4 regions of the Kluyvera sp. CRP genome follow, and region 2 is predicted to be linked to each of the others. Evidence: predicted binding sites of a transcription regulator. Region 2 holds the regulator's gene; each other region holds the start of a gene.
What was found. The regulator PurR, encoded in region 2, represses purine synthesis genes. The targets are predictions, from matches to a motif close to CANGCAAACGTTTGCNTG.
Positions count from the first base shown of each region.

Region 1 (7,732 bases), 1.9 Mb from region 2:
TTATCCCTACGAGTAAAGTGAATATACTCTTCTCATCAAGAGGAGAACAACCATGACCGAACGTCTTTATTACACCTGTGATAACACCGAAGGCCAAGCCACGGTGATGAGCTGTACGGCGCGAGCGGAAGGAGGCTATGCGGTGGTGCTGGATGGCACGCTTTTTCACCCACAGGGCGGTGGGCAACCCGCGGATGCCGGCTGGATTGATGAGATCCCCGTCGAGACGGTGATCGCGCGTGATGACGACGTGCTACATATCGTAGCAACACCGATTGAGCCTGGCGTAGTCAAGTTGAGGGTTGATGCGTCACAGCGTCAGCTGCATGCGCGGCTGCACTCTGCGGGGCATCTTATCGGCCTGGCGGGTACAGAGTACGGATGGCAACCGGTGAAAGCGCACCACTGGCCTGGCGAAGGGCGCATTACGTTTTCCGCAAAAGGTAGCAGTTCGCTGCCGGATTGTGCCTCGCTGCTAGCGAAAATCAGCGCCTGGCAGGCGGAGGATCTTCCTCGCCGGGTGACATTCGACGGCGGTTTGCGCGAAGTCGGGTTTGGTGAGCTTCCCGCTTACCCTTGCGGTGGGACGCATGTTGCGCGTTTATCCGACATTGGGCAGGTGACGATTACCCAGGTGAAGATGAAAAAAGGGCAGATGATCGTTAACTACACGCTTGTGTCGTAAAACCGGGCTTGCGAAAGTCGCTATGCAGATTGGCTGTATTTTGTTCGGTTTTCCCGTCGTTTTCCCATCGGCTTACCGCTTACTGAGCGAGTTTGACTTCTTTCCTTTGCTGCGGCAATGATTCATCCTGCGGGATGAATCATGTCTTTTACTGATATTCCCCTCTGTTTATCATTAAATTCTAATTATGGGTGTTTTCAGCTAGCGACCTCCGGGCGCGCTGGTTACTCTGAAAACGATTTACGCAATTTTTACAAAAGAGAATAGCTATGCATGAAGCACAAATCCGCGTCGCCATTGCCGGCGCCGGCGGCCGCATGGGACGGCAGTTAATCCAGGCCGCCATGGCGATGGAAGGTGTTCAGCTGGGCGCCGCGCTGGAGCGTGAAGGCTCTTCCTTGCTGGGCAGCGATGCTGGCGAACTGGCGGGGGCGGGAAAGTCCGGCGTGACCGTTCAAAGCAGCCTTGAGGCGGTAAAAGATGATTTTGACGTGTTCATCGATTTTACCCGTCCGGAAGGTACGTTGACGCATCTGGCGTTTTGCCGCCAGCAGGGTAAAGGGATGGTGATTGGTACTACCGGCTTTGACGATGCTGGTAAACAAGCCATTCGCGAGGCGTCACAAGAGATTGCGATCGTTTTCGCCGCAAACTTTAGCGTCGGCGTTAACGTCATGCTCAAGCTGCTGGAGAAAGCCGCGAAGGTAATGGGCGACTACACCGATATTGAAATTATTGAAGCGCACCACCGCCATAAAGTGGATGCACCGTCGGGTACGGCGCTGGCAATGGGCGAGGCGATCGCCGGGGCGCTGGATAAAGATCTGAAGGACTGCGCGGTCTACTCGCGTGAAGGTTATACCGGTGAACGCGTGCCGGGCACGATTGGTTTTGCGACCGTACGCGCGGGCGACATTGTCGGCGAACACACCGCCATGTTTGCCGATATTGGCGAGCGTGTGGAGATAACGCATAAGGCTTCCAGCCGCATGACGTTTGCTAACGGAGCGGTAAGATCGGCATTGTGGCTTAAGTCGAAGCAAAACGGTCTTTTTGATATGCGTGATGTGCTGAATTTGAATGAACTATAAGTATTTATTACCCATCGTGATGTGGTTATTGTAGTCGTAATTACTTGATTACACAGGGCAATATTTTATTGCCCTTTATTTTATCTTTTTTTTATTGCTTTTGTATTCAGATGCTTATTTTTATAAGATATCTACATTAAAAGTGTTGGTTAAATGTAAATTTTGACCATCTGGTCTACTTTTTAAGGCGTCCTCTCATCATTTTACAGTCTTTCTGCTCCGCAAGCGTTTTCTCCCATGAGTTAGTTGATCTTTTTGATGCCTGGAGGCGGCTTGATTCGCCAGTGGCGCAAAATAATAATAAAAATTGCCCTTTGAGGTAGACTTTTGCCGAGGCTGTCACTAGAATGCCGCCGTTTGCCAGAAATTCATCGGTAAGCAGATTTGCATTGATTTGTGCCGTTGTTATGAATTAATATGCAAATAAAGCGAGTAAATATTCTCTGGAGGGTGTTTTGATTAAGTCAGCGCTATTGGTTCTGGAAGACGGAACCCAGTTTTACGGTCGGGCCATAGGGGCAACAGGTTCGGCGGTTGGGGAAGTCGTTTTCAATACTTCAATGACCGGTTATCAAGAAATCCTCACTGATCCTTCCTATTCTCGCCAAATCGTCACTCTTACTTATCCCCATATTGGTAATGTCGGCACCAATGCCGCCGATGAAGAATCTTCTCAGGTTCACGCTCAGGGTCTGGTTATTCGCGACCTGCCGCTGATTGCCAGCAACTTCCGCAACACCGAAGACCTCTCTTCTTACCTGAAACGCCATAACATCGTGGCGATTGCCGATATCGATACCCGTAAGTTGACGCGATTGCTGCGCGAGAAGGGCGCTCAGAACGGCTGCATCATCGCAGGCGATAACCTGGATGCTACGCTGGCCTTAGAAAAAGCCAAAGCGTTCCCGGGCTTAAATGGGATGGACCTGGCAAAAGAAGTGACCACGGCTGAATCCTACAGCTGGACGCAGGGTAGCTGGACGCTGGCGGGTGACCTGCCGGAAGCCAAGTCCGCAGAAGAGCTGCCGTTCCACGTGGTGGCCTACGATTTTGGCGCCAAGCGCAACATCCTGCGCATGCTGGTTGACCGCGGCTGCCGCCTGACCGTGGTACCGGCGAAAACCTCCGCTGAAGAAGTGCTGGCGATGAATCCGGACGGCGTGTTCCTGTCTAACGGCCCTGGCGACCCGGCACCGTGCGACTACGCCATCGACGCGATTGAGAAATTCCTCCAGACCGACATTCCGGTATTTGGCATCTGCCTCGGCCATCAGCTGCTGGCGCTGGCGAGCGGTGCGAAGACCATCAAGATGAAATTTGGTCACCACGGTGGTAACCACCCGGTGAAAGACATGGATAAGAATGTGGTGATGATCACCGCGCAGAACCACGGCTTTGCAGTTGATGAAGACTCGCTGCCAGCCAACCTGCGCGTGACCCACAAATCCCTGTTCGACGGTACCCTGCAAGGGATTCACCGTACCGATAAACCGGCGTTCAGCTTCCAGGGCCACCCAGAGGCGAGCCCAGGCCCGCACGATGCGGCACCGCTGTTCGACCACTTTATCGAGCTTATTGAGCAATACCGTCAGTCCGCGAAATAATCAGGAGTAATAAGAGCCATGCCAAAACGTACAGACATAAAAAGTATCCTGATTCTGGGCGCGGGCCCGATTGTTATCGGTCAGGCGTGTGAGTTTGACTACTCCGGCGCCCAGGCGTGTAAAGCGCTGCGCGAAGAGGGCTACCGCGTTATTCTGGTGAACTCCAACCCGGCCACCATCATGACCGACCCGGAGATGGCCGATGCGACCTACATCGAGCCGATTCACTGGGAAGTGGTGCGCAAAATCATCGAAAAAGAGCGTCCGGATGCGGTGCTGCCGACCATGGGCGGCCAGACGGCGCTGAACTGCGCGCTGGAGCTGGAGCGTCAGGGCGTGCTGGAAGAGTTCGGCGTAACCATGATTGGCGCCACCGCCGACGCGATTGATAAAGCAGAAGACCGTCGTCGCTTCGATGTGGCAATGAAGAAAATCGGCCTCGACACCGCGCGTTCCGGTATCGCACACACTATGGAAGAAGCGCTGGCGGTTGCCGCTGACGTGGGCTTCCCGTGCATCATCCGGCCTAGCTTTACCATGGGCGGCACCGGCGGCGGTATCGCTTACAACCGTGAAGAGTTCGAAGAAATCTGCGAACGCGGTCTGGACCTCTCGCCAACCAACGAGCTGCTGATTGATGAGTCGCTGATCGGCTGGAAAGAGTACGAGATGGAAGTGGTGCGTGATAAAAACGACAACTGCATCATCGTCTGTTCTATCGAAAACTTCGATGCGATGGGCATCCACACCGGTGACTCTATCACCGTGGCCCCGGCGCAGACCCTGACCGACAAAGAATACCAAATCATGCGTAACGCCTCGATGGCGGTACTGCGTGAAATCGGCGTTGAAACCGGCGGTTCTAACGTCCAGTTCTCGGTGAACCCGAAAGACGGCCGCCTGATCGTTATCGAAATGAACCCGCGCGTCTCCCGCTCCTCGGCGCTGGCCTCCAAAGCTACCGGCTTCCCGATTGCCAAAGTTGCTGCGAAACTGGCGGTGGGTTACACCCTCGACGAACTGATGAACGACATCACCGGCGGCCGTACGCCGGCCTCCTTCGAGCCGTCTATCGACTACGTTGTCACCAAGATTCCACGCTTCAACTTCGAGAAATTCGCTGGCGCTAACGACCGTCTGACCACCCAGATGAAATCCGTTGGTGAAGTGATGGCGATTGGTCGCACGCAGCAGGAATCCCTGCAAAAAGCGCTGCGCGGCCTGGAAGTGGGCGCCACCGGTTTTGACCCGAAAGTGAGCCTCGACGACCCGGAAGCGCTGACCAAAATCCGCCGCGAGCTGAAAGACGCGGGCGCAGATCGTATCTGGTACATCGCCGATGCGTTCCGCGCAGGCCTCTCCGTCGACGGCGTGTTCAACCTGACCAACATCGACCGCTGGTTCCTGGTGCAGATTGAAGAGCTGGTGCGTCTGGAAGAGAAAGTGGCGGAAGTGGGCATCAACGGCCTCGACGCTGATTTCCTGCGTCACCTGAAGCGCAAAGGTTTCGCCGATGCGCGTCTGGCGAAGCTGGCGGGCGTGCGCGAAGCGGAAATCCGCAAGCTGCGCGACCAGTACAACCTGCACCCGGTCTACAAGCGCGTGGATACCTGCGCGGCGGAATTCGCCACCGATACCGCCTACATGTACTCCACCTATGAAGAAGAGTGCGAATCTAACCCGTCCGTTGACCGCGATAAAATCATGGTCCTCGGCGGCGGCCCGAACCGTATCGGTCAGGGTATTGAGTTTGACTACTGCTGCGTACACGCCTCGCTGGCGTTGCGCGAAGACGGTTACGAGACCATTATGGTCAACTGTAACCCGGAAACCGTCTCCACCGACTACGACACCTCAGACCGTCTGTACTTCGAGCCGGTCACGCTGGAAGACGTGCTGGAAATCGTGCGCATCGAGAAGCCGAAGGGCGTTATCGTGCAGTACGGCGGCCAGACCCCGCTGAAGCTGGCGCGTGAACTGGAAGCCGCAGGCGTACCGGTTATCGGCACCAGCCCGGACGCCATCGACCGCGCGGAAGACCGTGAACGCTTCCAGCACGCGGTTGACCGTCTGAAGCTGAAGCAGCCGGCGAACGCCACCGTCACCGCCATTGAACAAGCGGTTGAGAAGGCGAAAGAGATTGGTTACCCGCTGGTGGTGCGCCCGTCTTACGTCCTGGGCGGCCGCGCGATGGAAATCGTCTACGACGAAGCCGACCTGCGTCGCTACTTCCAGACCGCGGTCAGCGTGTCTAACGATGCGCCGGTGCTGCTGGACCGCTTCCTTGATGATGCGATTGAAGTGGACGTTGACGCCATCTGCGACGGCGAAATGGTGCTGATTGGCGGCATCATGGAACACATCGAGCAGGCGGGCGTACACTCCGGCGACTCCGCCTGTTCCCTGCCAGCCTACACGCTGAGCCAGGAGATTCAGGATGTGATGCGCCAGCAGGTGCAGAAGCTGGCCTTCGAGTTGCAGGTGCGCGGCCTGATGAACGTGCAGTTTGCGGTGAAAGACAACGAAGTCTACCTGATTGAAGTCAACCCACGTGCGGCGCGTACCGTACCGTTCGTCTCCAAAGCCACCGGCGTACCGCTGGCGAAAGTGGCGGCGCGCGTGATGGCCGGCAAATCGCTGACCGAGCAGGGCGTGACCAAAGAAATTATCCCGCCGTACTACTCGGTGAAAGAAGTGGTGCTGCCGTTCAACAAATTCCCGGGCGTAGACCCGCTGTTAGGGCCAGAAATGCGCTCTACCGGGGAAGTGATGGGCGTAGGCCGTACCTTCGCGGAAGCGTTCGCTAAGGCGCAGCTGGGCAGTAATTCCACGATGAAGAAACAGGGCCGTGCGCTGCTCTCCGTTCGCGAAGGCGACAAAGAGCGCGTGGTGGACCTGGCCGCTAAGCTGCTGAAACAAGGCTTCGAGCTGGATGCCACCCACGGTACCGCGATTGTGCTGGGCGAAGCCGGTATCAACCCGCGTCTGGTGAACAAGGTGCATGAAGGTCGTCCGCACATTCAGGACCGTATCAAGAATGGCGAATACACCTACATCATCAACACCACCGCAGGTCGTCAGGCGATTGAAGACTCCAAGCTGATTCGCCGCAGCGCGCTGCAGTACAAAGTGCACTACGACACTACCCTGAACGGCGGTTTCGCTACGGCGATGGCGCTGAATGCAGATGCCAAAGAGAAAGTGACCTCTGTACAGGAAATGCACGCACAGATTAAAAAATAAGTGCAAGCAACAAAAAACGCCGGGCATCTGCCCGGCGTTTTTTTTATCACATCTACGTAGCAGAATGACGACCAATACAGTACGTTATCGTAATTCTGGATGATAAGGTAACGTGCCGCAAAGCTGTGCAGAGCTATACTTTACGGTATCGATAAATCCTCTCCGCGATCCGCTTTGGCATGGTAACAATACGATGTTATGGATAATTAACGGCAATATAGAGTTCAATCCGGAGAGGAATCGTCTGGCGTCATTATCCCGGCCAGAGCTTACCGTTATTCTGACCACCCCAGCCAGCCGCTGTTTACATCTTTTACTGGAAAACGCCCCTGCCGTTGTCGCACAGCAAACTTTCTTTCAAAAAGTGTGGGAAGAGGGCGGCATGGTGGTGCCTGCCAATACGCTTTACCAAAACATCTCTATTATTCGCCGTGGATTACGCACCGTTGGTGAAACAGAAGATACGCTGATTACCACCGTCCCACGTAAAGGTTTTCAGATTGAACCTGGGGTGGATATTTTAACCATCAACAAGGCCGCTGCACAGGAAAGCGAAAAAAAAGCGTCGCCTCCTCGGCCGTTACCGCGCCGTCACTTTAAACGTAATATTGCGCCACTGTGGATGCTCGCATCGCTGATCGTCGGCATGGTTCTGGGATATATAAGCTGGCAGACCGTTCCAGATAAAAATTTTTACGATCGGTACGCATTGGTGGAAACGGCGCAGGGTTGTCATTTCTTTTCCAGAAATGAAGATATCAGCAGCGTAAGCCGATTTGAAAGTTATAAAACAATGATTCTCAAAACGGGTATGGATTGTCAAAAATACCCGTGGGTTTATTTCCTCTCTGGTAGTCACATCCCAGGGTTGGTGGCGCTGATTTGTCAGCGCCCTTATAAGACGCGCGGAGATACCGGCTGTATTACTCTTTTCTTCCGTGGAGCGATGCATGAGTAGACGATTGCTGTTGTCGAGCTGTCTGGCACTGCTGTTTCTGGGCGCAGGAATGGGGCATTTTCTTCATTTGCGTATGGAAAGAAACCGCGATCCAGAGAAATGTACGGCCCCCGTAATGGTGTTTTATAAAAACACCAAAGCAAATTTGACG
Region 1 covers NZ_CP082841.1:282,849-290,580, reverse strand. The annotation lists gene K7B04_RS01310 (alanyl-tRNA editing protein) at 53-685, shown strand; gene dapB (4-hydroxy-tetrahydrodipicolinate reductase) at 955-1,776, shown strand; gene carA (glutamine-hydrolyzing carbamoyl-phosphate synthase small subunit) at 2,232-3,380, shown strand; gene carB (carbamoyl-phosphate synthase large subunit) at 3,399-6,623, shown strand; gene K7B04_RS01290 (transcriptional regulator) at 6,817-7,581, shown strand; gene K7B04_RS01285 (hypothetical protein) at 7,592-7,732, shown strand, end outside.
Region 1: carA (glutamine-hydrolyzing carbamoyl-phosphate synthase small subunit) is a predicted target of PurR. The motif match lies at 2,123-2,140, and genes of this name have one in related genera.

Region 2 (7,732 bases):
AGCCGCAGGAGTACTGCATAAATGAATCAAGCATGCGGCTGAAAAGATCGTTGCCAAGGTCGTAGTGTTCTTTGCCAACCTGCCAGGCGCGTCTGCGGCTCTGGAGGTTAAACAGACGAGCGCCGGCAACGCGCAGCGTATCTTTGAAATGGTGCGGAAGTTGATTTTCTAATCCGGCGCGCAGCACCTTGTCGAAGAAGATATCGAGACGGTCACATTCCCACCAACCGTCCATATAGCTTTCGCCAAGGCCTAACGAACCTTCTTGTAAAACACGTTTGAAAAGACGCGGATTTCTGACTTGAATATCGCAGGAGGCATTGCCGTTGATTTCAATACCTGCTCGGTTTAGCAGCTCGCTAACGATGCGATACCAGTCGTCGTCCGGTACACTTACTTCTTCTATACACGATGAGCTCATAGCTTCTCCATCCCGACCTGATGATCAGAACCTTAAAACAGCGTAGACGCTTTTTTCTGGTTTGTGAGAAATGTCACGAAAAATTCGTGAGCCTGCTATCCGACGTAGCACAGAGGAAGGGAAGAACCCCTTGCCGAAAGCCAATCCATGGTTTAACGGGAAGCTATCCTGCTCCCGCTTAATTAGTTTAATGTATATTAATTATGTGATGCCGATCCAGTATAGGACGCTAAGTGTATTGATTCAACTAAAAACTTAGCGCCCTAATCATTTCTTATGGCATTGATATGAGTGATGTTTAGGCGTGGGAACTCGCGTGCTCATTTTGACGTTCAGCACGACGTGCAGAGCGCTGCATGCGGTAGCCAATGCCGGCGAGAACCACGGTGACCAGCATCACGCTCGTGGTGGTCAGCAACGGTGTTGCAATCAGCGTTGAGACCGCCAGGCTTGCCAGGAAGCACAGCCCCAACTGCAACGTGTTCTGTAGCGCGGCAGCTCGGCCAGTTGCCTGTGGGAAGGGCTTCAGCGCCTGCGCAACGACAATGGGATAAATCGCCCCGTTGGCGGTTGCCATGATGCAGAAGGGGATCAACAGCGCGGTCAGGGAGACGCCTTCCGCGAGGCCGACGCCCCAGGTCCCGATAACGCTAAGCGCAAAGAGCACCAGCAGCCACGGCAACATTTGGCTACCCTGCCATTTTTGCAGCGCCGCGCGACAGCCATAGCCGCCAATCAGGAAGGCGATGGTTTGCGGTACATAGCTCAGACCAATCACCGTCGGGCTGTAGCCCATTTCATGCAGAATAAATGGCGAACCGGTCAGCCAGGCGAAAAAGCTGGCGGAGCAGGCGGCGTAAATCAGCACGTTGCCGCGGTAGTCCTTACTGCGCAGCAGACGTAAAAACGTGAGCTTCTCTTCACTGGCGACGTTTTTATTGTGGGCAGGCTTCAGGCGCAGAGCGGGCAGCATCAATACCAGGGTAATGATAAACAGCGTTGCGAAGATGGCCTGCCAATCAAAGTGGGCCAGCAGCCAACTGCCGAGCAGCGGGGCCAGCGCAGGTGACAGGCCGACCAGCGGCATAATGGTCGCAAAAATACGGTTGGTGCGCTGAGCGGGATAATAATCGGTAACCATGGCTTGCCAGGTCACCGCGGCGGCGCAAACGCCAACCGCCTGCACGAAGCGCAGCACCAGTAGGGTGGTACCATCGCGAACCCACAGCATGCCAAGGCAGCCGATGGCAAAAATGGTCAAACCGGCCAGCAGGATCGGTTTACGGCCATAGCGGTCAGACAGCGGCCCCCACAGTAGCTGCGCCACGGCGAAACCCGCGAGGAACAGACTCAGGCTCGCGCTGACGGCGGATGCCGGCGTTTGCAGGTCTTGCTGAATGGCGGCGAACGCCGGTAGGTACATATCGGTAGCCAGGAAGCCCAGCACGCTCAGTCCCGCGAGCCAGACTAAAAATCCTTTCCCAGGTTGCATAAATTGCCTTTTTTATCGTAGTTCACACTGTGCCGCTGAGTGTAGAGAGTGCATTCCCGGTTGTGAAACGCTAATATTTGAGGCATGGATTCAAATTTTTTGCAGGCAGAAAATGTGGTCTGAATATTCTCTGGAAGTGGTTGATGCGGTCGCGCGCAACGGTAGCTTTAGCGCCGCGGCGCAGGAGCTACACCGGGTGCCCTCTGCAGTAAGCTATACGGTGCGACAGCTTGAGGAATGGCTGGCGGTGCCGTTGTTTGAACGTCGCCATCGGGATGTTGAATTAACGCCTGCGGGAGCATGGTTTCTCAAAGAAGGGCGTTCTGTTATCAAAAAAATGCAGATCACCCGTCAGCAGTGTCAGCAGATTGCCAACGGCTGGCGCGGCCAGCTGGCGATTGCCGTTGATAACATCGTGAAACCTCAGCGCACCCGTCAGCTGATTGTCGATTTTTATCGCCACTTCAGCGACGTCGAACTGATTGTCTATCAGGAAGTGTTTAACGGCGTCTGGGATGCGCTGGCGGATGGGCGCGTGGAGCTGGCGATTGGCGCGACGCAGGCCATCCCGGTTGGTGGCCGTTTTGCCTTTCGCGACATGGGCATGCTCAACTGGCACTGCGTGGTGGCCAGTACGCATCCGCTCGCGAAGATGGATGGGCCGCTGAGCGATGACGTGCTGCGCAACTGGCCGTCGCTGGTACGGGAAGACACCTCACGGTCGCTACCCAAGCGAACGACCTGGCTGCTTGATAACCAGAAGAGGGTGGTGGTGCCGGACTGGTCGTCGTCGGAGACCTGTATTTCTGCCGGACTTTGTGCGGCGATGGTGCCGGGACATCTGGCGCAGCCGTGGCTGGAAAGCGGAGAGTGGGTTGCGCTGGAACTGGAGAATCCGTTCCCGGATGCAGCCTGTTGTCTGACCTGGCAACAGAGCGAAGCGTCGCCGGCATTAAGCTGGCTGCTGGAATATTTGGGGGATAGCGAGACGCTAAACGATGAGTGGCTACGGACGCCCGTTCAGGACGCCCACAGTTAACCCTTAACGACGGTAATCGCGATACGGGCCGTCGGCCACGGAACGTCGCTCGATCAGGCGCGGATGCACCTCAATCGACTGCGACTCTTCGCGCTTGCTGACGATACGATCCATCAGCATATTGAAGGCCGTCTCACCAAGTGAGTCTTTCGGCTGATGAATGGTGGTCAGCGCCGGGGTAAAGAAACGTGAGTTACGCACGTTGTCATACCCGATCAGCGAAATATCCTGCGGCACGCGCAGCCCCATTTCATCGGCGGCGCAAAGCGCGCCCATGGCCATGATGTCGCCGCCACAGAAGATAGCGGTAGGGCGCGGGTGCTGGGAGAGAATCTGTTGCATAGCGCGATAGCCAGACTCCGGCTCGAAGTCACCCTGGACTATCCAGTTTGCCGGAACATTGATTTGCGCTTCTTCCATGGCCTTCATAAAGCCAGCCAGGCGTCCTGCGCCGGTGTTACGTTCCAGCGGGCCAGGAATGACGCCGATATCACGGTGGCCGCGTTCGATCAGATAACGTCCCGCCATATAGCCGCCTTCGAAGGCGTTGTCGATGACCGAGTCGGTAAAGTCGGCTTTGGCTTCGCCCCAGTCCATCACCACCATTGGAATATGGCGATACTCTTCCAGCATTGAGAGCAGGGATTCCGGATATTCGGAACACATCACCAGCAGGCCATCAACGCGTTTTTGCGCCATCATTGACAAGTAGGCGCGTTGTTTCTCGAGATTGTTCCACGCGTTGCCAAGGATCAGGGTATAGCCCTTCTGGAAGCAGTTTTTCTCAACGGCTTCGATAATTTCAGCAAAGTAGGCCGCTTCGCTGCTGGTCGCCAGCAAACCAATCGATTTGGTGTGGTTGACCTTCAGGCTACGGGCAACGGCGCTTGGCGAGTAGTGCAGCTCTTTAATCGCTGCCCACACCGCTTCCCGCGTCTCTTCGGCGACAAAACGCGTTTTGTTAATTACATGTGATACGGTTGTAGTGGAAACGTTTGCGCGCTTCGCTACATCTTTAATTGTTGCCATTCCATCTCACTCCAGACCCTGGCCTGCCCCTGATAAACTCGAAACGAAAACGTTTGCCTTTATACACCCTGACGCAATTTTGTGGATTGCGGTTCGCCAGGAAAACGATACAGGACGACAGGAGGGGGTCAATGGCCGGTACGCTTATAAATAAGCGTCGAATTTTGACGTATCCGGACGCAAAGTGGAAGAGCAAAAACCAACATCCTGCTAAATCTGTGAAGATTTTTACGATTATCTGTGCAAAAATGAGTGAGCTCAGTTTTGCTGTGGTCATAAAAAGGAGAAAAATTGATGAGTACCGAACTTAAGATGTCACTCACCACGACCGTTATTGTGCTGGCGTTGATCGTCGCCGCTGGACTTACCGCTGTTCTGCATTGATTCTTCCATGAGGGGGCGTTCGCGCCCTCATGTCTGATTGTTAGCAAATTAGCAATAATCTTTTGCTGTTTTGTACACTTCTGCTTTTCTGTGATTAATGTCATGCTTTTGCCCTATATTGCCATGCCGCGTCTGTCGTGCGGCCAATCGGAGCTTTTGCATGAAAATCAATTTTCCCTTACTCGCGCTGGCCATTGGGGCTTTTGGCATAGGGACCACCGAATTCTCGCCGATGGGGTTACTGCCGGTCATCGCAAAGGGCGTTGACGTCTCGATCCCGGCTGCCGGTATGCTGATTAGCGCCTATGCGGTTGGCGTGATGGTCGGTGCGCCGCTGATGACGCTGCTGCTTTCTCATCGTGCCCGCCGCAACGCGCTGATCTTTCTGATGGCCATTTTTACCCTTGGCAACGTGCTGTCGGCCATCTCGCCGGACTACACCACCTTAATGCTGTCGCGCATTATTACCAGCCTGAACCACGGTGCGTTCTTTGGCCTGGGTTCAGTGGTAGCGGCAAGCGTGGTGCCGAAACATAAGCAGGCCAGCGCGGTGGCGACGATGTTTATGGGTCTGACGATCGCCAATATTGGCGGCGTGCCGGCAGCAACCTGGCTGGGTGAAACAATCGGCTGGCGTATGTCGTTCCTGGCGACTGCGGGACTGGGGATTATCGCCATTATCGGTCTGTGGTTGTCCTTGCCGAAGGGGGGGGCGGGTGAAAAACCTGATGTGAAACGTGAACTGTCGGTGCTGGTGCGCCCACAGGTGCTTTCCGCACTGCTGACCACCGTACTCGGCGCTGGCGCGATGTTTACGCTTTACACCTATATCTCACCGGTGTTGCATACGATCACGGATGCGACGCCGGGCTTCATTACGCTGATGCTGGTGCTGATTGGCGTTGGGTTCTCTATCGGTAACTACCTCGGTGGCAAATTTGCTGACCGTTCAGTCAGCGGCACGCTGAAGGGGTTCCTGCTGCTGTTAATGGCTATCATGCTGGCCATACCGTTCCTTGCGCAAACACAGGTCGGTGCCGCGTTCAGCATGGTGGTGTGGGGCGCGGCAACCTTCGCCGTGGTACCGCCGTTACAGATGCGTGTCATGCGTGTGGCGCACGAAGCGCCGGGGCTGTCATCTTCGGTCAATATTGGGGCGTTTAATCTGGGTAACGCGTTGGGTGCGGTGGCCGGTGGGGCGGTGATTTCCGGTGGACTGGGCTACAGCTTTGTGCCGGTGATGGGGGCGATTGTCGCCGCGCTGGCCCTGCTGGTGGTGTTCATGAGCGGCCGTCGTCATGGTGAAGAGGCCTTCGCCAGCCAGTAACAAAAAAACGCAGAAGGCGTTTCCCTCTGCGTTAATCAATCAAACCCGGCGAAGCTTTGCGACGCTGGGTTTTTTGCTACTTATGCTGACAGATTTTCAGCTACGAATGCCCAGTTAACCAGAGCCCAGAAGTGCTCGAGGTAGTTCGGACGCGCATTGCGGTAGTCGATATAGTAAGCATGTTCCCACACGTCAACGGTCAGCAGCGGCTTGGCGTCGGTCGTCAGCGGAGTGCCCGCGTTAGAGGTCGACACGATGGCCAGAGAGCCGTCTGCTTTCTTCACAAGCCAGGTCCAGCCAGCGCCGAAGTTTTTCACAGCGGCATCGGTGAACTGCGCTTTGAACTCTGCGAAGCTGCCGAAGGATTTATTAATGGCTTCTGCGACAGCACCGGTCGGTTCGCCACCGGCATTTGGCGCCAGGCAGTGCCAATAGAAAGTGTGGTTCCAGACCTGAGCTGCGTTATTGAACACGCCGCCTTCAGAAGTGCGCACGATCTCTTCCAGCGTTTTACCTTCAAACGCGGTGCCTTTGATCATGTTGTTCAGGTTGGTAACGTAAGTCTGGTGGTGTTTACCATAATGATACTCGAGCGTTTCCACGGAAATATGTGGAACAAGAGCGTCTTTGGCATACGGTAATGCAGGTAATTCGAACGACATTGCTACTCTCCTTTTATTATTGTGTACTCTCAATAACCCTGTATTGAGTATGGATAGAGTAGCAAATTAAAAGGTGAGAGAAAAGATAAGCTTACCCCGTTTATTAACAAACGGGGTAAGTGATTAACGAATGGTCTTCGGGGTCACCACGCGGCGGGCGCCAACGTAATGGCGGACCCAGTAATCTTCGCTGAGCGAGGTAATCTGAATATCCTGACCGGTACGCGGCGACTGAATGAATTTGCCGTTACCGACATATACGCCGACGTGATCGGCGGTGCCGCGGCCTTGGGTACGGAAAAAGACTAAATCGCCGCTTTCCAGTTCACTACGGTTCACCGGGCGGGCATCGCGTAAGTGATACATTTCGTTCGCGGTGCGGGGAATGCGGATATTTACCAGGTCTTTATACGCATAGTAAACCAGGCCGCTGCAATCGAAGCCTGTACGCGGTGAGTTCCCCCCCCAGCGGTAAGGTTTACCCAACTGACCCATCAGTTTGTTCATCGCGGTTTTCTGCGCTTTCTGGACACGAACCTTGTGTGCCTGCGCAATCGTGGTGGGTTGTGTTTCTACCGGGCTAGTGGTGCAGGTTTTCTTATGGCCTTTACGCGTCGTCTTACAGGTGGTCACCACGTTGGCGGTTTTGCGAGAGGTGGGGGCCGCTTTTTTAGCGACAACCGATGTGGTTTTTTTCTTCGTAACGGTAGTGGCGGTCTTTTTCTTGGTGTTGGATTTGCTGACCGTATTCTTTTTCTTACGTTCGCTGCCTTTTACGGGAAGCGACTTTTGCGCCGTGGGTGTTTTGGCATGCCCTGTAGCATGCGCCAACGGCGTGAAGGATAATGATGTAAACAACAATGCACAGAGCGTGAACGACCATTTTTTTATCTGCGCCACTGAACAACCCTCTGAGTATGCAGGCTAAATATCCTTGCCTGGGTATGGTTTACAAAACTCAACGATTCTAATCCATAAAAACACGAAATGTTAATAGTGTTTTTCACTCTAAAACGCTGTTTCGTTAGCAAGTGCAAAAAAAAACATCATTTGATACAGGTTCAGTTAAAAAATGAACAAGTTTTTTATCCGCCTGCCGATAAACACATATTTATAAGGCAACTTCTCTCATCAGACGATAAAATAGTAAGGCGTGAATAAAATGTTATTTTCTGTTCAGGCCGCAAAACGCTACAATGGTGGACTACTGCCGTAAAAAGAAGTTTGAGGAAGCAAGACAATGAGCGAAACAATTGAAAAAATTCAGCGCCAGATCGCTGAAAACCCGATCCTGCTGTACATGAAAGGTTCCCCGAAGCTGCCAAGCTGTGGCTTCTCTGCGCAGGCCGTTCAGGCACTGTCTGCCTGTGGCGAACGC
Region 2 covers NZ_CP082841.1:3,497,721-3,505,452, forward strand. The annotation lists gene cfa (cyclopropane fatty acyl phospholipid synthase) at 1-421, opposite strand, end outside; gene punC (purine nucleoside transporter PunC) at 720-1,913, opposite strand; gene punR (DNA-binding transcriptional activator PunR) at 2,026-2,952, shown strand; gene purR (HTH-type transcriptional repressor PurR) at 2,956-3,981, opposite strand; gene K7B04_RS16590 (YnhF family membrane protein) at 4,276-4,365, shown strand; gene K7B04_RS16595 (MFS transporter) at 4,526-5,692, shown strand; gene sodB (superoxide dismutase [Fe]) at 5,773-6,354, opposite strand; gene K7B04_RS16605 (C40 family peptidase) at 6,478-7,254, opposite strand; gene K7B04_RS16610 (Grx4 family monothiol glutaredoxin) at 7,595-7,732, shown strand, end outside.

Region 3 (7,732 bases), 2.4 Mb from region 2:
ACACTGCATCTTCACAGCGAGTTCAATTTCACTGAGTCTCGGGTGGAGACAGCCTGGCCATCATTACGCCATTCGTGCAGGTCGGAACTTACCCGACAAGGAATTTCGCTACCTTAGGACCGTTATAGTTACGGCCGCCGTTTACCGGGGCTTCGATCAAGAGCTTCGCGTTGCCGCTAACCCCATCAATTAACCTTCCGGCACCGGGCAGGCGTCACACCGTATACGTCCACTTTCGTGTTTGCACAGTGCTGTGTTTTTAATAAACAGTTGCAGCCAGCTGGTATCTTCGACTGATTTCAGCTCCATGGGTAAACCACTTCACCTACATATCAGCGTGCCTTCTCCCGAAGTTACGGCACCATTTTGCCTAGTTCCTTCACCCGAGTTCTCTCAAGCGCCTTGGTATTCTCTACCTGACCACCTGTGTCGGTTTGGGGTACGATTTGATGTTACCTGATGCTTAGAGGCTTTTCCTGGAAGCAGGGCATTTGTTACTTCAGCACCGTAGTGCCTCGTCATCACACCTCAGCGTTAGTAAGCGTCCGGATTTACCTAAACGCTCCGCCTACATGCTTAAACCGGGACAACCGTCGCCCGGCTAACATAGCCTTCTCCGTCCCCCCTTCGCAGTAACACCAAGTACAGGAATATTAACCTGTTTCCCATCGACTACGCCTTTCGGCCTCGCCTTAGGGGTCGACTCACCCTGCCCCGATTAACGTTGGACAGGAACCCTTGGTCTTCCGGCGTGCGGGTTTTTCACCCGCATTATCGTTACTTATGTCAGCATTCGCACTTCTGATACCTCCAGCATCCCTCACGAGACACCTTCGCAGGCTTACAGAACGCTCCCCTACCCAACAACACATAGTGTCGCTGCCGCAGCTTCGGTGCACAGTTTAGCCCCGTTACATCTTCCGCGCAGGCCGACTCGACCAGTGAGCTATTACGCTTTCTTTAAATGATGGCTGCTTCTAAGCCAACATCCTGGCTGTCTGAGCCTTCCCACATCGTTTCCCACTTAACTGTGACTTTGGGACCTTAGCTGGCGGTCTGGGTTGTTTCCCTCTTCACGACGGACGTTAGCACCCGCCGTGTGTCTCCCGTGATAACATTCTTCGGTATTCGCAGTTTGCATCGGGTTGGTAAGTCGGGATGACCCCCTAGCCGAAACAGTGCTCTACCCCCGAAGATGAGTTCACGAGGCGCTACCTAAATAGCTTTCGGGGAGAACCAGCTATCTCCCGGTTTGATTGGCCTTTCACCCCCAGCCACAAGTCATCCGCTAATTTTTCAACATTAGTCGGTTCGGTCCTCCAGTTAGTGTTACCCAACCTTCAACCTGCCCATGGCTAGATCACCGGGTTTCGGGTCTATACCCTGCAACTTAACGCCCAGTTAAGACTCGGTTTCCCTTCGGCTCCCCTATACGGTTAACCTTGCTACAGAATATAAGTCGCTGACCCATTATACAAAAGGTACGCAGTCACACCCCAAAGGGTGCTCCCACTGCTTGTACGTACACGGTTTCAGGTTCTTTTTCACTCCCCTCGCCGGGGTTCTTTTCGCCTTTCCCTCACGGTACTGGTTCACTATCGGTCAGTCAGGAGTATTTAGCCTTGGAGGATGGTCCCCCCATATTCAGACAGGATACCACGTGTCCCGCCCTACTCTTCGAGTTCACAACCTGTGCATTTTGGTGTACGGGACTATCACCCTGTACCGTCGGACTTTCCAGACCGTTCCACTAACACACAAGCTGATTCAGACTCTGGGCTGCTCCCCGTTCGCTCGCCGCTACTGGGGGAATCTCGGTTGATTTCTTTTCCTCGGGGTACTTAGATGTTTCAGTTCCCCCGGTTCGCTTCGTTAACCTATGTATTCAGTTAACGATAGTGTGACGAATCACACTGGGTTTCCCCATTCGGAAATCGCCGGTTATAACGGTTCATATCACCTTACCGACGCTTATCGCAGATTAGCACGTCCTTCATCGCCTCTGACTGCCAGGGCATCCACCGTGTACGCTTAGTCGCTTAACCTCACAACCCGAAGATGTTTCACTTCTGATTGCGAAAATTTGAGAGACTCGAACACACCATTTATCTGTTCTTATTACGGAGAACAGACACAGTGTGTCGTTTCAATTTTCAGCTTGATCCAGATTTTTAAAGAGCAAATATCTCAAACGTCACCCGAAGATGAGTTTTGAGATATTGAGGTCGGCGACTTTCACTCACACAAACCAGCAAGTGGCGTCCCCTAGGGGATTCGAACCCCTGTTACCGCCGTGAAAGGGCGGTGTCCTGGGCCTCTAGACGAAGGGGACACTGAAGTCTCAATCGCAAGACGCCTTGCTATTTACTTTTCATCAGACAATCTGTGTGAGCACTTCAAAGAACGTTTCTTTAAGGTAAGGAGGTGATCCAACCGCAGGTTCCCCTACGGTTACCTTGTTACGACTTCACCCCAGTCATGAATCACAAAGTGGTAAGCGCCCTCCCGAAGGTTAAGCTACCTACTTCTTTTGCAACCCACTCCCATGGTGTGACGGGCGGTGTGTACAAGGCCCGGGAACGTATTCACCGTAGCATTCTGATCTACGATTACTAGCGATTCCGACTTCATGGAGTCGAGTTGCAGACTCCAATCCGGACTACGACATACTTTATGAGGTCCGCTTGCTCTCGCGAGGTCGCTTCTCTTTGTATATGCCATTGTAGCACGTGTGTAGCCCTACTCGTAAGGGCCATGATGACTTGACGTCATCCCCACCTTCCTCCAGTTTATCACTGGCAGTCTCCTTTGAGTTCCCGGCCGAACCGCTGGCAACAAAGGATAAGGGTTGCGCTCGTTGCGGGACTTAACCCAACATTTCACAACACGAGCTGACGACAGCCATGCAGCACCTGTCTCAGAGTTCCCGAAGGCACCAAAGCATCTCTGCTAAGTTCTCTGGATGTCAAGAGTAGGTAAGGTTCTTCGCGTTGCATCGAATTAAACCACATGCTCCACCGCTTGTGCGGGCCCCCGTCAATTCATTTGAGTTTTAACCTTGCGGCCGTACTCCCCAGGCGGTCTATTTAACGCGTTAGCTCCGGAAGCCACGCCTCAAGGGCACAACCTCCAAATAGACATCGTTTACGGCGTGGACTACCAGGGTATCTAATCCTGTTTGCTCCCCACGCTTTCGCACCTGAGCGTCAGTCTTCGTCCAGGGGGCCGCCTTCGCCACCGGTATTCCTCCAGATCTCTACGCATTTCACCGCTACACCTGGAATTCTACCCCCCTCTACGAGACTCAAGCTTGCCAGTTTCAAATGCAGTTCCCAGGTTGAGCCCGGGGATTTCACATCTGACTTAACAAACCGCCTGCGTGCGCTTTACGCCCAGTAATTCCGATTAACGCTTGCACCCTCCGTATTACCGCGGCTGCTGGCACGGAGTTAGCCGGTGCTTCTTCTGCGAGTAACGTCAATCGCTGCGGTTATTAACCACAACGCCTTCCTCCTCGCTGAAAGTACTTTACAACCCGAAGGCCTTCTTCATACACGCGGCATGGCTGCATCAGGCTTGCGCCCATTGTGCAATATTCCCCACTGCTGCCTCCCGTAGGAGTCTGGACCGTGTCTCAGTTCCAGTGTGGCTGGTCATCCTCTCAGACCAGCTAGGGATCGTCGCCTAGGTGAGCCGTTACCCCACCTACTAGCTAATCCCATCTGGGCACATCCGATGGTGTGAGGCCCGAAGGTCCCCCACTTTGGTCTTGCGACGTTATGCGGTATTAGCTACCGTTTCCAGTAGTTATCCCCCTCCATCGGGCAGTTTCCCAGACATTACTCACCCGTCCGCCACTCGTCACCCGAGAGCAAGCTCTCTGTGCTACCGTTCGACTTGCATGTGTTAGGCCTGCCGCCAGCGTTCAATCTGAGCCATGATCAAACTCTTCAATTTAAGTTTGATGCTCGTGAATTAAACTTCGTAATGAATTACGTGTTCACTCAGAGACTTGGTATTCATTTTTCGTCTTGCGACGTTAAGAATCCATATCTTCGAGTGCCCACACAGATTGTCTGATAAATTGTTAAAGAGCAGTTGCGACGCGGCTTACAGCTCACCGTCGCGAGGTGGCGTATATTACGCTTTCCTCTTTCAGAGTCAACCCTCATTTTCAGGTTTTTCTCTTCAACCAACCCGGCTACTTAGTGTGAAGTGATTCACATCCGCCGTGTCGATGGAGGCGCATTATAGGGAGTTTCCTCGGGGCCGCAACCCTTAAATTGCAGAAAAATGACTGACTGCTGCATTCCACAGCAGAACCCGGCTTTATACCCATTTACACACAGAGTTATCCACAAAAATAAGGATCTCTTGCGATCATCACTTCGTTTTACCCCTCGTCTATAAAGCTGAAATTATCGAATTAAGGGAAAGAGAAAAATTCGCGAGCGTTGCGCAAACGTTTTCGTTACAATGCCCCCGCAAAACAAGGATGCCCCGTAAGGGGCGTTAGCTGAGTTTTTAGCCAAGAATTCACCTAACGCTCTCTGTAATAGTCAAATCCAGGGGATTTACCATGCAACAACGTCGTCCAGTCCGCCGCGCTCTGCTCAGTGTTTCTGACAAGGCCGGTATCATCGAATTCGCTCAGGCACTTTCCGCACGCGGTGTGGAGCTGCTGTCAACGGGTGGCACCGCGCGCCTGTTAGCGGAGAAAGGTCTGCCAGTGACCGAAGTTTCCGATTACACCGGCTTCCCGGAAATGATGGATGGACGCGTAAAGACCCTGCATCCAAAAGTACACGGCGGCATCCTCGGTCGTCGCGGCCAGGACGATGCCATTATGGAGCAGCACCACATCGCCCCTATCGATATGGTTGTCGTTAACCTGTATCCGTTCGCCGAGACCGTTGCCCGCGAAGGCTGCTCGCTGGAAGATGCGGTAGAAAACATCGATATCGGCGGCCCGACCATGGTGCGCTCTGCTGCTAAGAACCATAAAGACGTCGCCATCGTTGTTAAGAGCAGCGACTACGACGCCATTATTAAAGAGATGGATGCTAACGAAGGCTCTCTGACCCTCGACACCCGTTTCGATCTCGCGATTAAAGCCTTCGAACACACCGCCGCCTACGACAGCATGATCGCCAACTACTTCGGCAGCATGGTTCCGGCCTACCACGGTGAAAGCAAACAAGCCGCCGGTCGCTTCCCGCGTACGCTGAACCTGAACTTCATTAAGAAGCAGGATATGCGCTACGGCGAGAACAGCCACCAGCAGGCTGCCTTCTATATAGAAGAGAATGTGAAAGAAGCGTCCGTTGCCACCGCACAGCAGGTACAGGGCAAAGCGCTTTCCTACAACAACATCGCTGATACCGACGCGGCGCTGGAGTGCGTGAAAGAGTTCAACGAGCCAGCCTGCGTGATCGTCAAGCACGCCAACCCGTGCGGCGTGGCGGTTAGCACCACTATTCTCGACGCTTACGACCGTGCGTACAAAACCGACCCGACCTCCGCGTTCGGCGGCATCATCGCATTCAACCGCGAGCTGGATGCGGAAACCGCGCAGGCCATCATCTCCCGCCAGTTCGTGGAAGTGATCATCGCCCCATCGGCTACCGAAGAAGCGCTGAAAATCACCGCAGCCAAACAGAACGTCCGTGTTCTGACCTGCGGACAATGGGCAAGCCGCGTTCCGGGCCTGGATTTCAAACGCGTTAACGGCGGCCTGCTGGTTCAGGACAGGGATCTGGGTATGGTGAGCGAAGCTGAACTGCGCGTGGTTTCCAAACGCCAGCCGACCGAGCAGGAACTGCGCGATGCGCTGTTCTGCTGGAAAGTGGCGAAGTTCGTGAAATCCAACGCCATTGTGTATGCCAAAGAAAACATGACTATCGGCATAGGCGCAGGCCAGATGAGCCGCGTGTACTCCGCCAAAATCGCTGGCATTAAAGCCGCTGACGAAGGTCTGGAAGTGAAAGGTTCAGCTATGGCTTCCGACGCGTTCTTCCCGTTCCGTGACGGTATTGATGCCGCTGCCGCTGTCGGCGTGAGCTGCGTTATCCAGCCTGGCGGTTCGATTCGCGACGAAGAGGTGATTGCCGCCGCCGACGAACACGGCATTGCGATGATCTTCACCGACATGCGCCACTTCCGCCATTAATTCAGGGAGCAGACGATGAAAGTTTTAGTCATTGGTAACGGCGGGCGCGAACACGCGCTAGCCTGGAAAGCCGCACAGTCCCCGCTGGTTGATACCGTTTTTGTCGCACCGGGCAACGCGGGCACCGCGCTGGAACCCGCGCTGCAAAACGTGGCTATCGGCGTCACCGATATCCCGGCGCTGCTGAGCTTTGCCCAGAACGAGAAAATTGACCTGACCATCGTTGGCCCGGAAGCGCCGCTGGTGATTGGCGTGGTCGATGCGTTCCGCGCCGCAGGTCTGAAGATCTTTGGCCCAACCGAAGGGGCCGCGCAACTGGAAGGCTCCAAAGCGTTCACCAAAGATTTCCTCGCTCGTCACCAGATTCCGACGGCGGAATACCAGAATTTCACCGAGATTGAGCCTGCGCTGGCTTATCTGCGTGAGAAAGGCGCGCCGATCGTTATCAAAGCTGACGGTCTGGCTGCCGGTAAAGGCGTTATCGTGGCGATGACGCTGGAAGAAGCCGAAGCCGCCGTTCATGACATGCTGGCGGGTAACGCTTTTGGTGATGCGGGACATCGTATCGTCATCGAAGAGTTCCTCGACGGCGAAGAAGCGAGCTTTATCGTAATGGTCGACGGCGAGCACGTGCTGCCGATGGCCACCAGCCAGGACCACAAACGCGTGGGCAACGGCGATACCGGCCCGAACACCGGCGGTATGGGGGCCTACTCACCGGCGCCGGTGGTGACTGATGAAGTCCACCAGCGCACCATGGAACGCATCATCTGGCCAACAGTGAAAGGCATGGCGGCGGAAGGTAACACCTATACCGGTTTCCTGTACGCAGGTCTGATGATCGACAAGCAAGGCAACCCGAAAGTTATCGAGTTCAACTGCCGCTTCGGCGATCCGGAAACCCAGCCGATCATGCTGCGCATGAAGTCGGACCTGGTGGATCTTTGCCTGGCCGCCTGCGACGGCAAGCTGGATGAGAAAACCTCTGAGTGGGATGAACGCGCCTCGTTGGGTGTGGTCATTGCCGCCGGAGGTTATCCGGGCAACTACAACACCGGCGATGAGATCCACGGCCTGCCGCTGGAATCCTCAACTGACGGCAAAGTCTTCCACGCAGGCACTAAGCTCGCCGACGACGACCGTGTGCTCACCAGCGGCGGCCGCGTACTGTGCGCGACCGCGCTGGGTCACACCGTGGCTGAGGCGCAGAAACGCGCTTACGCCCTGATGACCGACATTCGCTGGGACGGCAGCTTCAGCCGTAACGACATCGGCTGGCGCGCCATCGAGCGTGAGCAAAACTAACGGCTGAGTTTAGCCAGCAGCGTTTTGCGCGTAATGCCCAATTGACGGGCGGCTTCCGTTTTGTTGCCGCCCGTTTTTTCCAGCGCCGCCAGAATCACCTCTTTCTCCACTTCCACCAGCGGTTGAATCACATCATCGGATGATGAGGAAGCATTCAGCAACGTACCGACAATCGCCAGCGGTAGCTCGCGCTCGGATATATACTCCCCCGTGAGCAGTACTACCGCCCGCTCCACCGCATTTTCCAGCTCGCGAATA
Region 3 covers NZ_CP082841.1:780,778-788,509, forward strand. The annotation lists rRNA gene K7B04_RS03560 (23S ribosomal RNA) at 1-2,045, opposite strand, end outside; tRNA gene K7B04_RS03565 (tRNA-Glu) at 2,257-2,332, opposite strand; rRNA gene K7B04_RS03570 (16S ribosomal RNA) at 2,418-3,957, opposite strand; gene purH (bifunctional phosphoribosylaminoimidazolecarboxamide formyltransferase/IMP cyclohydrolase) at 4,580-6,169, shown strand; gene purD (phosphoribosylamine--glycine ligase) at 6,185-7,474, shown strand; gene zraR (sigma-54-dependent response regulator transcription factor ZraR) at 7,471-7,732, opposite strand, start outside.
Region 3: purH (bifunctional phosphoribosylaminoimidazolecarboxamide formyltransferase/IMP cyclohydrolase) is a predicted target of PurR. The motif match lies at 4,456-4,473, and genes of this name have one in related genera.

Region 4 (7,732 bases), 580 kb from region 2:
CCTCTGGTGATTAACTGGCCTTTTTGATCTGCGGGAGATCAAATGCTTTACGTAATGCGCGAACAAATGCTTTATCGTGGCAAATGGTTTTCCCCGGGCTGTCGGAGAGTTTCGCCACCGGTTTGCCGTTGCACTCAACCAGCTTGATCACGATATTTAGCGGTTTAACCTGTGGGATATCGCAGGTTAAACGCGTGCCAATACCAAAGCTGAGATTGATGCGCGGTGAAAAGTGGCGGTACAGCTCAACGGCTTTCGGCAGATCGAGATTGTCGGAAAACACCAGCACTTTCTCGCGCGGGTCGATACCGAGCTTTTGATAATGTTTGATCGCTTTCTCGCCCCACTCAAACGGGTCGCCGGAGTCGTGGCGCAGACCCTGATAACGGGTAGCGAATTCCGGGCCGAAGTCGCGCAGGAACGCATCCATGGTGATGCAGTCGGTCAGTGCGATGCCGAGTCGGTCCGGGTATTCTTCCAGCCAGGCCGCCAGCGCCGCACGCTGGCTGGTCGCCAGATCCGGGCTGATTTGCTGATGCGCCTGGAACCACTCGTGTGCCTGGGTGCCCATGGGCGTTAGGTTCAGGCGACGCGCCAGATCGTAGTTGCTGGTGCCAACAAACCACGGCTCCTGACGGAGACGACTGACAATGGCTTCCTGAACCTCGCGAGAAAAGCGGCGACGGGTGCCGAAGTCCATCAGTTTGAAAGCGGACATATCCAGGTCAGCCGTCAACTGATTAAAGTCGGACAGCTTCTGTTCCAGCATTTCCAGCGCCTGCGGCACCCCGTTTTCCGGTGAGCGGTAACGGTGAACCAGTTCGCTGATCACCGCCAGCAGCGGCACTTCCCACATGATGACTTCACGCCACGGACCTTCAAGGCGGATATTCAGCTTACCGTTATCGTTTGTTACGGTGACCTGTTGTGGATCGTAGCGGAAATCACGCAGCCAGTTCAGGTAGTCCTGCTTAAAGAAAGGCAGACCGGACAGCCAGTGGTATTCATCATCACGCAGGGTGAGTGAACGCATGGCTTCGACTTGTTCGCGAATGGCGTCAGCATAAATGCCCAGCAGATCGTCACCACGGCAGCGGAATTCCGCCGCGACGTTAACGTCGTAGTAGTGGTGGAAAACGGCCTGCTGCATATGCAGTTTGTAGGCATCTGTATCCAGCAACGAGTGCAGAACAGGAGAAGCGAATTGTGTCATGGTGCGCAGTAGCATCCTCTCACAGGAGCGTTTAGTACAATAAACAACAGGGGAGAATGGCTGGAGTATACCTTGTTTAACGATTTATTGAACCCCGATCACACGTTATGGCACGAAGCGCCACTCCGGCGTTTTGTGCGGCATGTTGCGTAAATGTATCTATTTTCCCTATTTGACTGGAAAAGATGAAGATTCTGCATAGCGCGTTTAACACAACAGGAATAGACTGGAGGTGACATTTACAAAAGATGCTAAAGGTTTTTTATGACACAACAGCCCCAAGCCAAGTACCGCCACGATTACCGTGCGCCGGACTACCTGATTAGTGATATCGACCTGGCCTTTGACCTGGATGCCGCAAAAACCGTTGTGACCGCGGAAAGCCAGGTTTCCCGTCACGCAGCGTCTGATGTGCCGTTACGCCTGAACGGTGAGGACCTCACGCTGGTCTCCATTCATGTTAACGGTGCGCCGTGGGCCGACTATAAAGAAGAAGATAACCAGCTGGTCATCTCTGGCCTGCCTGAGCGTTTTACGCTGAAGATTGTCAATGAAATCAGCCCGGCGGCGAATACTGCGCTGGAAGGGTTGTATCAATCAGGTGAAGCGCTGTGTACTCAATGTGAGGCCGAAGGCTTCCGCCATATTACCTGGTATCTCGACCGCCCGGACGTGCTGGCGCGTTTTACCACTAAAATTACCGCCGATAAGAGCAAATATCCGTTCCTGCTGTCCAACGGCAACCGTATTGCCGAAGGCGAGCTGGATAACGGGCGTCACTGGGTACAGTGGCAGGATCCGTTCCCGAAGCCGTGCTACCTGTTTGCGCTGGTGGCGGGCGATTTCGACGTGTTGCGCGATACCTTCAAAACCCGTTCTGGGCGCGAAGTGGCGCTGGAACTGTTCGTTGATCGTGGCAACCTCGACCGCGCGCCGTGGGCAATGACCTCGCTGAAAAATTCCATGAAGTGGGATGAAGAGCGCTTTGGCCTCGAATACGACCTCGACATCTATATGATCGTTGCCGTCGACTTCTTTAATATGGGGGCGATGGAGAATAAAGGGCTGAACGTCTTTAACTCCAAATATGTGCTGGCGCGTACCGATACCGCGACGGATAAAGATTATCTCGATATTGAACGCGTCATTGGTCATGAATATTTCCATAACTGGACCGGCAACCGCGTGACCTGCCGCGACTGGTTCCAGTTAAGCCTGAAAGAAGGCCTGACCGTGTTCCGCGATCAGGAATTCAGCTCCGACCTGGGTTCTCGCGCGGTTAACCGCATCAGCAATGTGCGCACCATGCGCGGCTTGCAGTTTGCTGAAGACGCGAGTCCGATGGCGCACCCAATCCGTCCGGACAAAGTTATTGAAATGAATAACTTCTATACCCTGACGGTGTATGAAAAAGGGGCGGAAGTCATTCGTATGCTGCACACGCTGCTGGGCGAAGAGAACTTTCAGAAAGGGATGCAGCTGTACTTTGAGCGCCACGATGGCAGCGCCGCCACCTGTGACGACTTCGTTCAGGCGATGGAAGATGCTTCCAACATCGACCTCTCTCATTTCCGCCGCTGGTACAGCCAGGCCGGGACGCCGATTGTCAGCGTGCACGACGACTACAATCCGGAAACCGAGCAGTACACCTTAACCATCCGCCAGCGTACGCCAGCCACGGCCGAGCAGGAGGAGAAATACCCGCTGCACATTCCGTTCGATATCGAACTGTATGATAACGAAGGTAAAGTGATCCCACTGCAGAAAGATGGCCATCCGGTGCATCACGTGCTGAATGTGACCCAGGCCGAGCAGACGTTTGTGTTCGATAACGTTTACTTCCAGCCGGTACCGTCGCTGCTGCGTGAATTCTCCGCACCGGTGAAGCTGGAATATAAATGGAGCGATCAGCAACTCACCTTCCTGATGCGCCATGCGCGTAATGATTTTTCTCGTTGGGACGCCGCGCAAAGCCTGTTGGCAACCTACATTAAGCTGAACGTGGCTCGTCATCAGCAGGGTCAACCGCTGTCGCTGCCGATTCACGTGGCCGACGCGTTCCGCGCTATTCTGCTGGATGAGAAGATTGATCCGGCGCTGGCCGCGGAAATTCTGACTCTGCCATCCGCCAGCGAAATTGCTGAACTGTTTGAGATCATTGATCCGATCGCCATTGCCGCAGTGCGCGAAGCGCTGACCCGCACGCTGGCTACCGAGCTGGTGGACGAGTGTCTGGCGGTGTACAACGCCAATAAACTCGACAGCTATCGCGTTGAACATGCGGACATCGGCAAGCGCGCGCTGCGCAATACCTGCCTGCGCTATCTGGCGTTTGGCGATCGCGAGCTGGGTAACAAGCTGGTGAGCGAGCAATACCATAACGCCGACAACATGACCGATGCGCTGGCCGCACTGTCTGCAGCCGTCGCGGCGGAGCTACCGTGCCGTGACGCGCTGATGCAGGAGTACGACGACAAGTGGCATCATGATGGTCTGGTGATGGATAAATGGCTGATTCTGCAAGCGACCAGCCCGGCAGATGACGTGCTGGCGACAGTGCGTAAGCTGTTGAACCATCGCTCATTCAGCATGAATAACCCGAACCGCATTCGCTCTCTCATTGGTGCCTTTGCCGGCAGCAACCCGGCGGCGTTCCATGCGGAAGACGGCAGCGGTTACCAGTTCCTGGTTGAAATGTTGACCGAACTGAACAGCAAAAACCCGCAAGTGGCCTCGCGTCTGATTGAGCCGCTGATCCGCCTGAAACGCTATGATGCAAAACGTCAGGCGCTGATGCGTTCTGCGCTGGAGCAGTTGAAGGGGCTGGAGAATCTCTCCGGAGATCTGTACGAGAAGATTGCTAAAGCATTAGCCTGATCGTCACCCGGACGAGGCGTTTATGCCGACTCCGGGGCATATGTGGTTTCCCCGCCGTTGCGGGCTAACTTGATGTAAACAAAAACGCCGCGGGATTTTCCCTGCGGCGTTTTTTTTATCAAACATGCGCGGTCTGTCGTGCTGCGCTTAACGTGGGAACCTGGATGTCTCGCCGGTGTAATGCCTGCCAGAAGGTCTCCAGCGCGCTGTCCAGACGCGTGTGCAGATTTGGGCTGAACTGCGGCTTATGTTGATAATCAGTGACCTGGCTGTCATCGGCAAACACACCCTGCAAAATCTCCTGTGCTTTCAGCGCATTGAGAACCGGCTTAAGGGCATAATCGACCGCCAACATATGGGCGACGGTGCCGCCGGTCGCCAGGGGTAAAACCACTTTTCCTTCCAGCGCACGCTCCGGCAGTAAATCGAGCAGCGCTTTTAACGCACCGGCGAAAGAGGCCTTATACACCGGCGTGGCGATGATTAAACCATCGGCATGAACCAGTTGTTCGGTCAGCGTTTGCAGTGCTGGACTGTCGAAACGTGCGTGGAAAAGATCCTCCGGCGCAAAATTCTGCAAATGCCAATGGAACACTTCCACATCCGCCGCGGAAAGTTTCTCACGAGCATACTCCAGCAGAGCGCTGGAACGAGAGGGGAAACGCGGGCTGCCGGCTAAAGTAATGACGCGCATGTTCACTCCTTATAACTAAAAATACACATTAATTTAAAATTGATAACATTTGCCTCAGTGTCTCAAAGGTCGTCAGGTGCGCGAAATACTTTTTCCGACGTAGGATTACCGGAAAATGCATATGGCGGGGAAGATATATAAAGGAGAGAAGGAAAACGATTGCGCTTTTTTTGCCGCAGGTCAATTCCCTTTCTGTGCGAGATCGCACATAATACGCCCCCGGTTTGCACACCGGGAATCCAGGAGAGTTCATGTACTATCCCTTCGTTCGTAAAGCACTTTTTCAGCTCGATCCAGAGCGCGCTCATGAATTAACGTTTCAACAATTACGCCGAGTCACCGGTACGCCGCTGGAAGCGCTTGTGCGTCAGAAAGTGCCGGAAAAGCCGGTTACCTGCATGGGGCTGACGTTCAAAAACCCTCTGGGTTTGGCGGCAGGTCTGGATAAAGATGGTGAATGTATTGATGCCTTAGGCGCTATGGGATTTGGTTCGATCGAGATCGGCACCGTGACGCCGCGTCCGCAGCCGGGTAACGATAAGCCGCGTCTGTTCCGCCTCGTTGACGCCGAAGGGCTGATTAACCGTATGGGCTTCAATAACCACGGCGTAGATAACCTGGTAGAAAACGTTAAAAAAGCGCATTTCGACGGTATTCTGGGTATTAATATCGGTAAGAATAAAGATACCCCTGTTGAGCACGGCAAAGATGACTATCTGATTTGTATGGAAAAAATCTATGCCTACGCGGGTTATATTGCGATTAACATTTCATCGCCAAATACCCCAGGCCTGCGCACGCTGCAATATGGTGAAGCGCTCGACGATCTGCTTTCCGGTATTAAAAATAAACAATCTGAGTTGCAGGAAAAACATCATAAATATGTTCCTGTGGCGGTGAAGATCGCGCCGGATCTTTCTCATGAAGAGTTGATCCAGGTGGCCGACAGTTTAGTTCGCCATAATATTGATGGGGTAATTGCCACCAATACCACATTGGATCGTTCTCTGGTTCAGGGGATGAAACATTGTGATGAAACCGGTGGTTTAAGCGGTCGTCCATTACAATTAAAAAGCACCGAAATTATTCGTATGCTGTCCGCCGAATTAAAAGGTCAGTTGCCTATTATTGGTGTTGGCGGTATCGACTCGGTGATAGCGGCCCGCGAGAAGATGGCGGCTGGCGCGTCACTGGTGCAGATTTATTCCGGCTTTATTTTTAAAGGCCCACCGCTGATTAAAGAAATCGTCACCCACATCTAGTCTTTTTCCCAGTAATGTGATCCAGGGCTTTATTTCCAGCCCTGGTTGCTTTATATTTCCTTATTGTTGCTTATTTAGACATATTGGTCTTTTATTATTTAGGGCGACAATTAACGCAATGGAAGAACAAACGCTGCACGGGATGCAAAAATGATGGGGGAGAAAAATGCGAATTAAACCTGATGATAACTGGCGCTGGTATTATGATGAAGAGCACGATCGCATGATGCTCGATTTAGCCAACGGCATGTTGTTTCGCTCGCGTTTTGCTCGCCGCATGTTAACTCCCGATGCTTTTGAACCCACCGGATTTTGCGTCGATGACGCCGCACTCTATTTCTCTTTTGAAGAAAAATGTCGCGATCTGCTGTTGTCTAAAGAACATCGCGCCGAGTTGATTCTTAACGCCCTGGTAGCGATTCGTTTCCTGAAACCCCAAATGCCGAAAAGCTGGCACTTCCGCGCCCATGATAATGGCTGGACGCCGGTGACCGGCGATGCGGCCAGCGTCTGGCTGAGCGATGACGACAGTCAGGTTAATCTGCTGGTCGTTGAACCGGGTGAAAACGCTGCGCTCTGTTTGCTGGCGCAGCCTGGGCTGGTACTGGCCGGGCGCACGATGCAACTCGGCGACCCGATCAAAATTATGAACGACAGGCTGCAACCGCAGCCGGGGCTGGACGGCTACAGCCTGGAGCAGGCGGTTTAACGGCTCAGTTTTAGCGCCGTTTTGGGAACACAGCTACAGCTCAAAATGGTGCCGTCGGTGCCTACCGCGCTTTTCTTCAATGGATTCACTTCCCCTTCGACCAGCGTCACGCGGCAGCTGCCGCACAGGCCCGCGCGGCAGGAGTAGGGCACGCGAATACCCTGCTGTTCAAGCTGCTCCAGTAAAATTTGCTGATTATTCCCGCTGAAGGTTTTTCCCTCCCACTCGATATCCACCAACGCATTTTGCTGAGCCTGCGGCGCGACGGCATCGTCGGTTTGCCCGGCGGTATAGACTTTTGCGGGCCCGGTGGTGAGGATTTCCACTTCATCCCCCACGCGCACCACGCCGCTGTTGCGGGCAATTAAATTCTGCCCGAAGTCGACGTCGCCGGTGGCTGGATCGGTACGGAACGACTGTAAGGTATTTAGCGGCTCTCCGGCGGGGTGCTTCTGCCCTTTTTCCGGACTGATGGTGGTAAAAATACAGCGGCTGCACGGTTTCACCACGTCAAAAACGACGTCGCCAATGCGGATGGTTTTCCAGCAATCTTCAGCCCAGGCTTCAACGCCGGTCACCACCAGGTTCGGGCGGAACTGTTCCATTTGCACGCTGGCTTTGCAGCGTTGTTGCAGGTCGCGTAGCGAAGCTTCGTTAACCAACAGGAACGGAAAACCATCGGCGAAGGAGAGCGGCACCGCATCGTGGCGTTTAACGCGACGCGTGAGGTCAGCGCCGAGCCAGCGCAGTTGAACGTCGCGTTTAAAGAACGGCGACAGCCACTGATTAATGGCATCCGGCGCAATACGCGAGGTAAAATGGTTGCCCCATACTTCGGTCGGCGAAGGCTGGCCGGTAAAATCAGCGAAGCGCACCAGCGCGCTGCTGCCGTCGGGCGCGGTAAGATGTAACCCATCGTGCAGCACCGCCGGGGTAAAGCGCACCATTGCCGGGAATTGTCGGGCGGTAATAAAGGT
Region 4 covers NZ_CP082841.1:2,914,144-2,921,875, forward strand. The annotation lists gene pncB (nicotinate phosphoribosyltransferase) at 11-1,213, opposite strand; gene pepN (aminopeptidase N) at 1,478-4,090, shown strand; gene ssuE (NADPH-dependent FMN reductase) at 4,209-4,784, opposite strand; gene pyrD (quinone-dependent dihydroorotate dehydrogenase) at 5,036-6,046, shown strand; gene zapC (cell division protein ZapC) at 6,213-6,755, shown strand; gene K7B04_RS13655 (YcbX family protein) at 6,752-7,732, opposite strand, start outside.
Region 4: pyrD (quinone-dependent dihydroorotate dehydrogenase) is a predicted target of PurR. The motif match lies at 4,933-4,950, and genes of this name have one in related genera.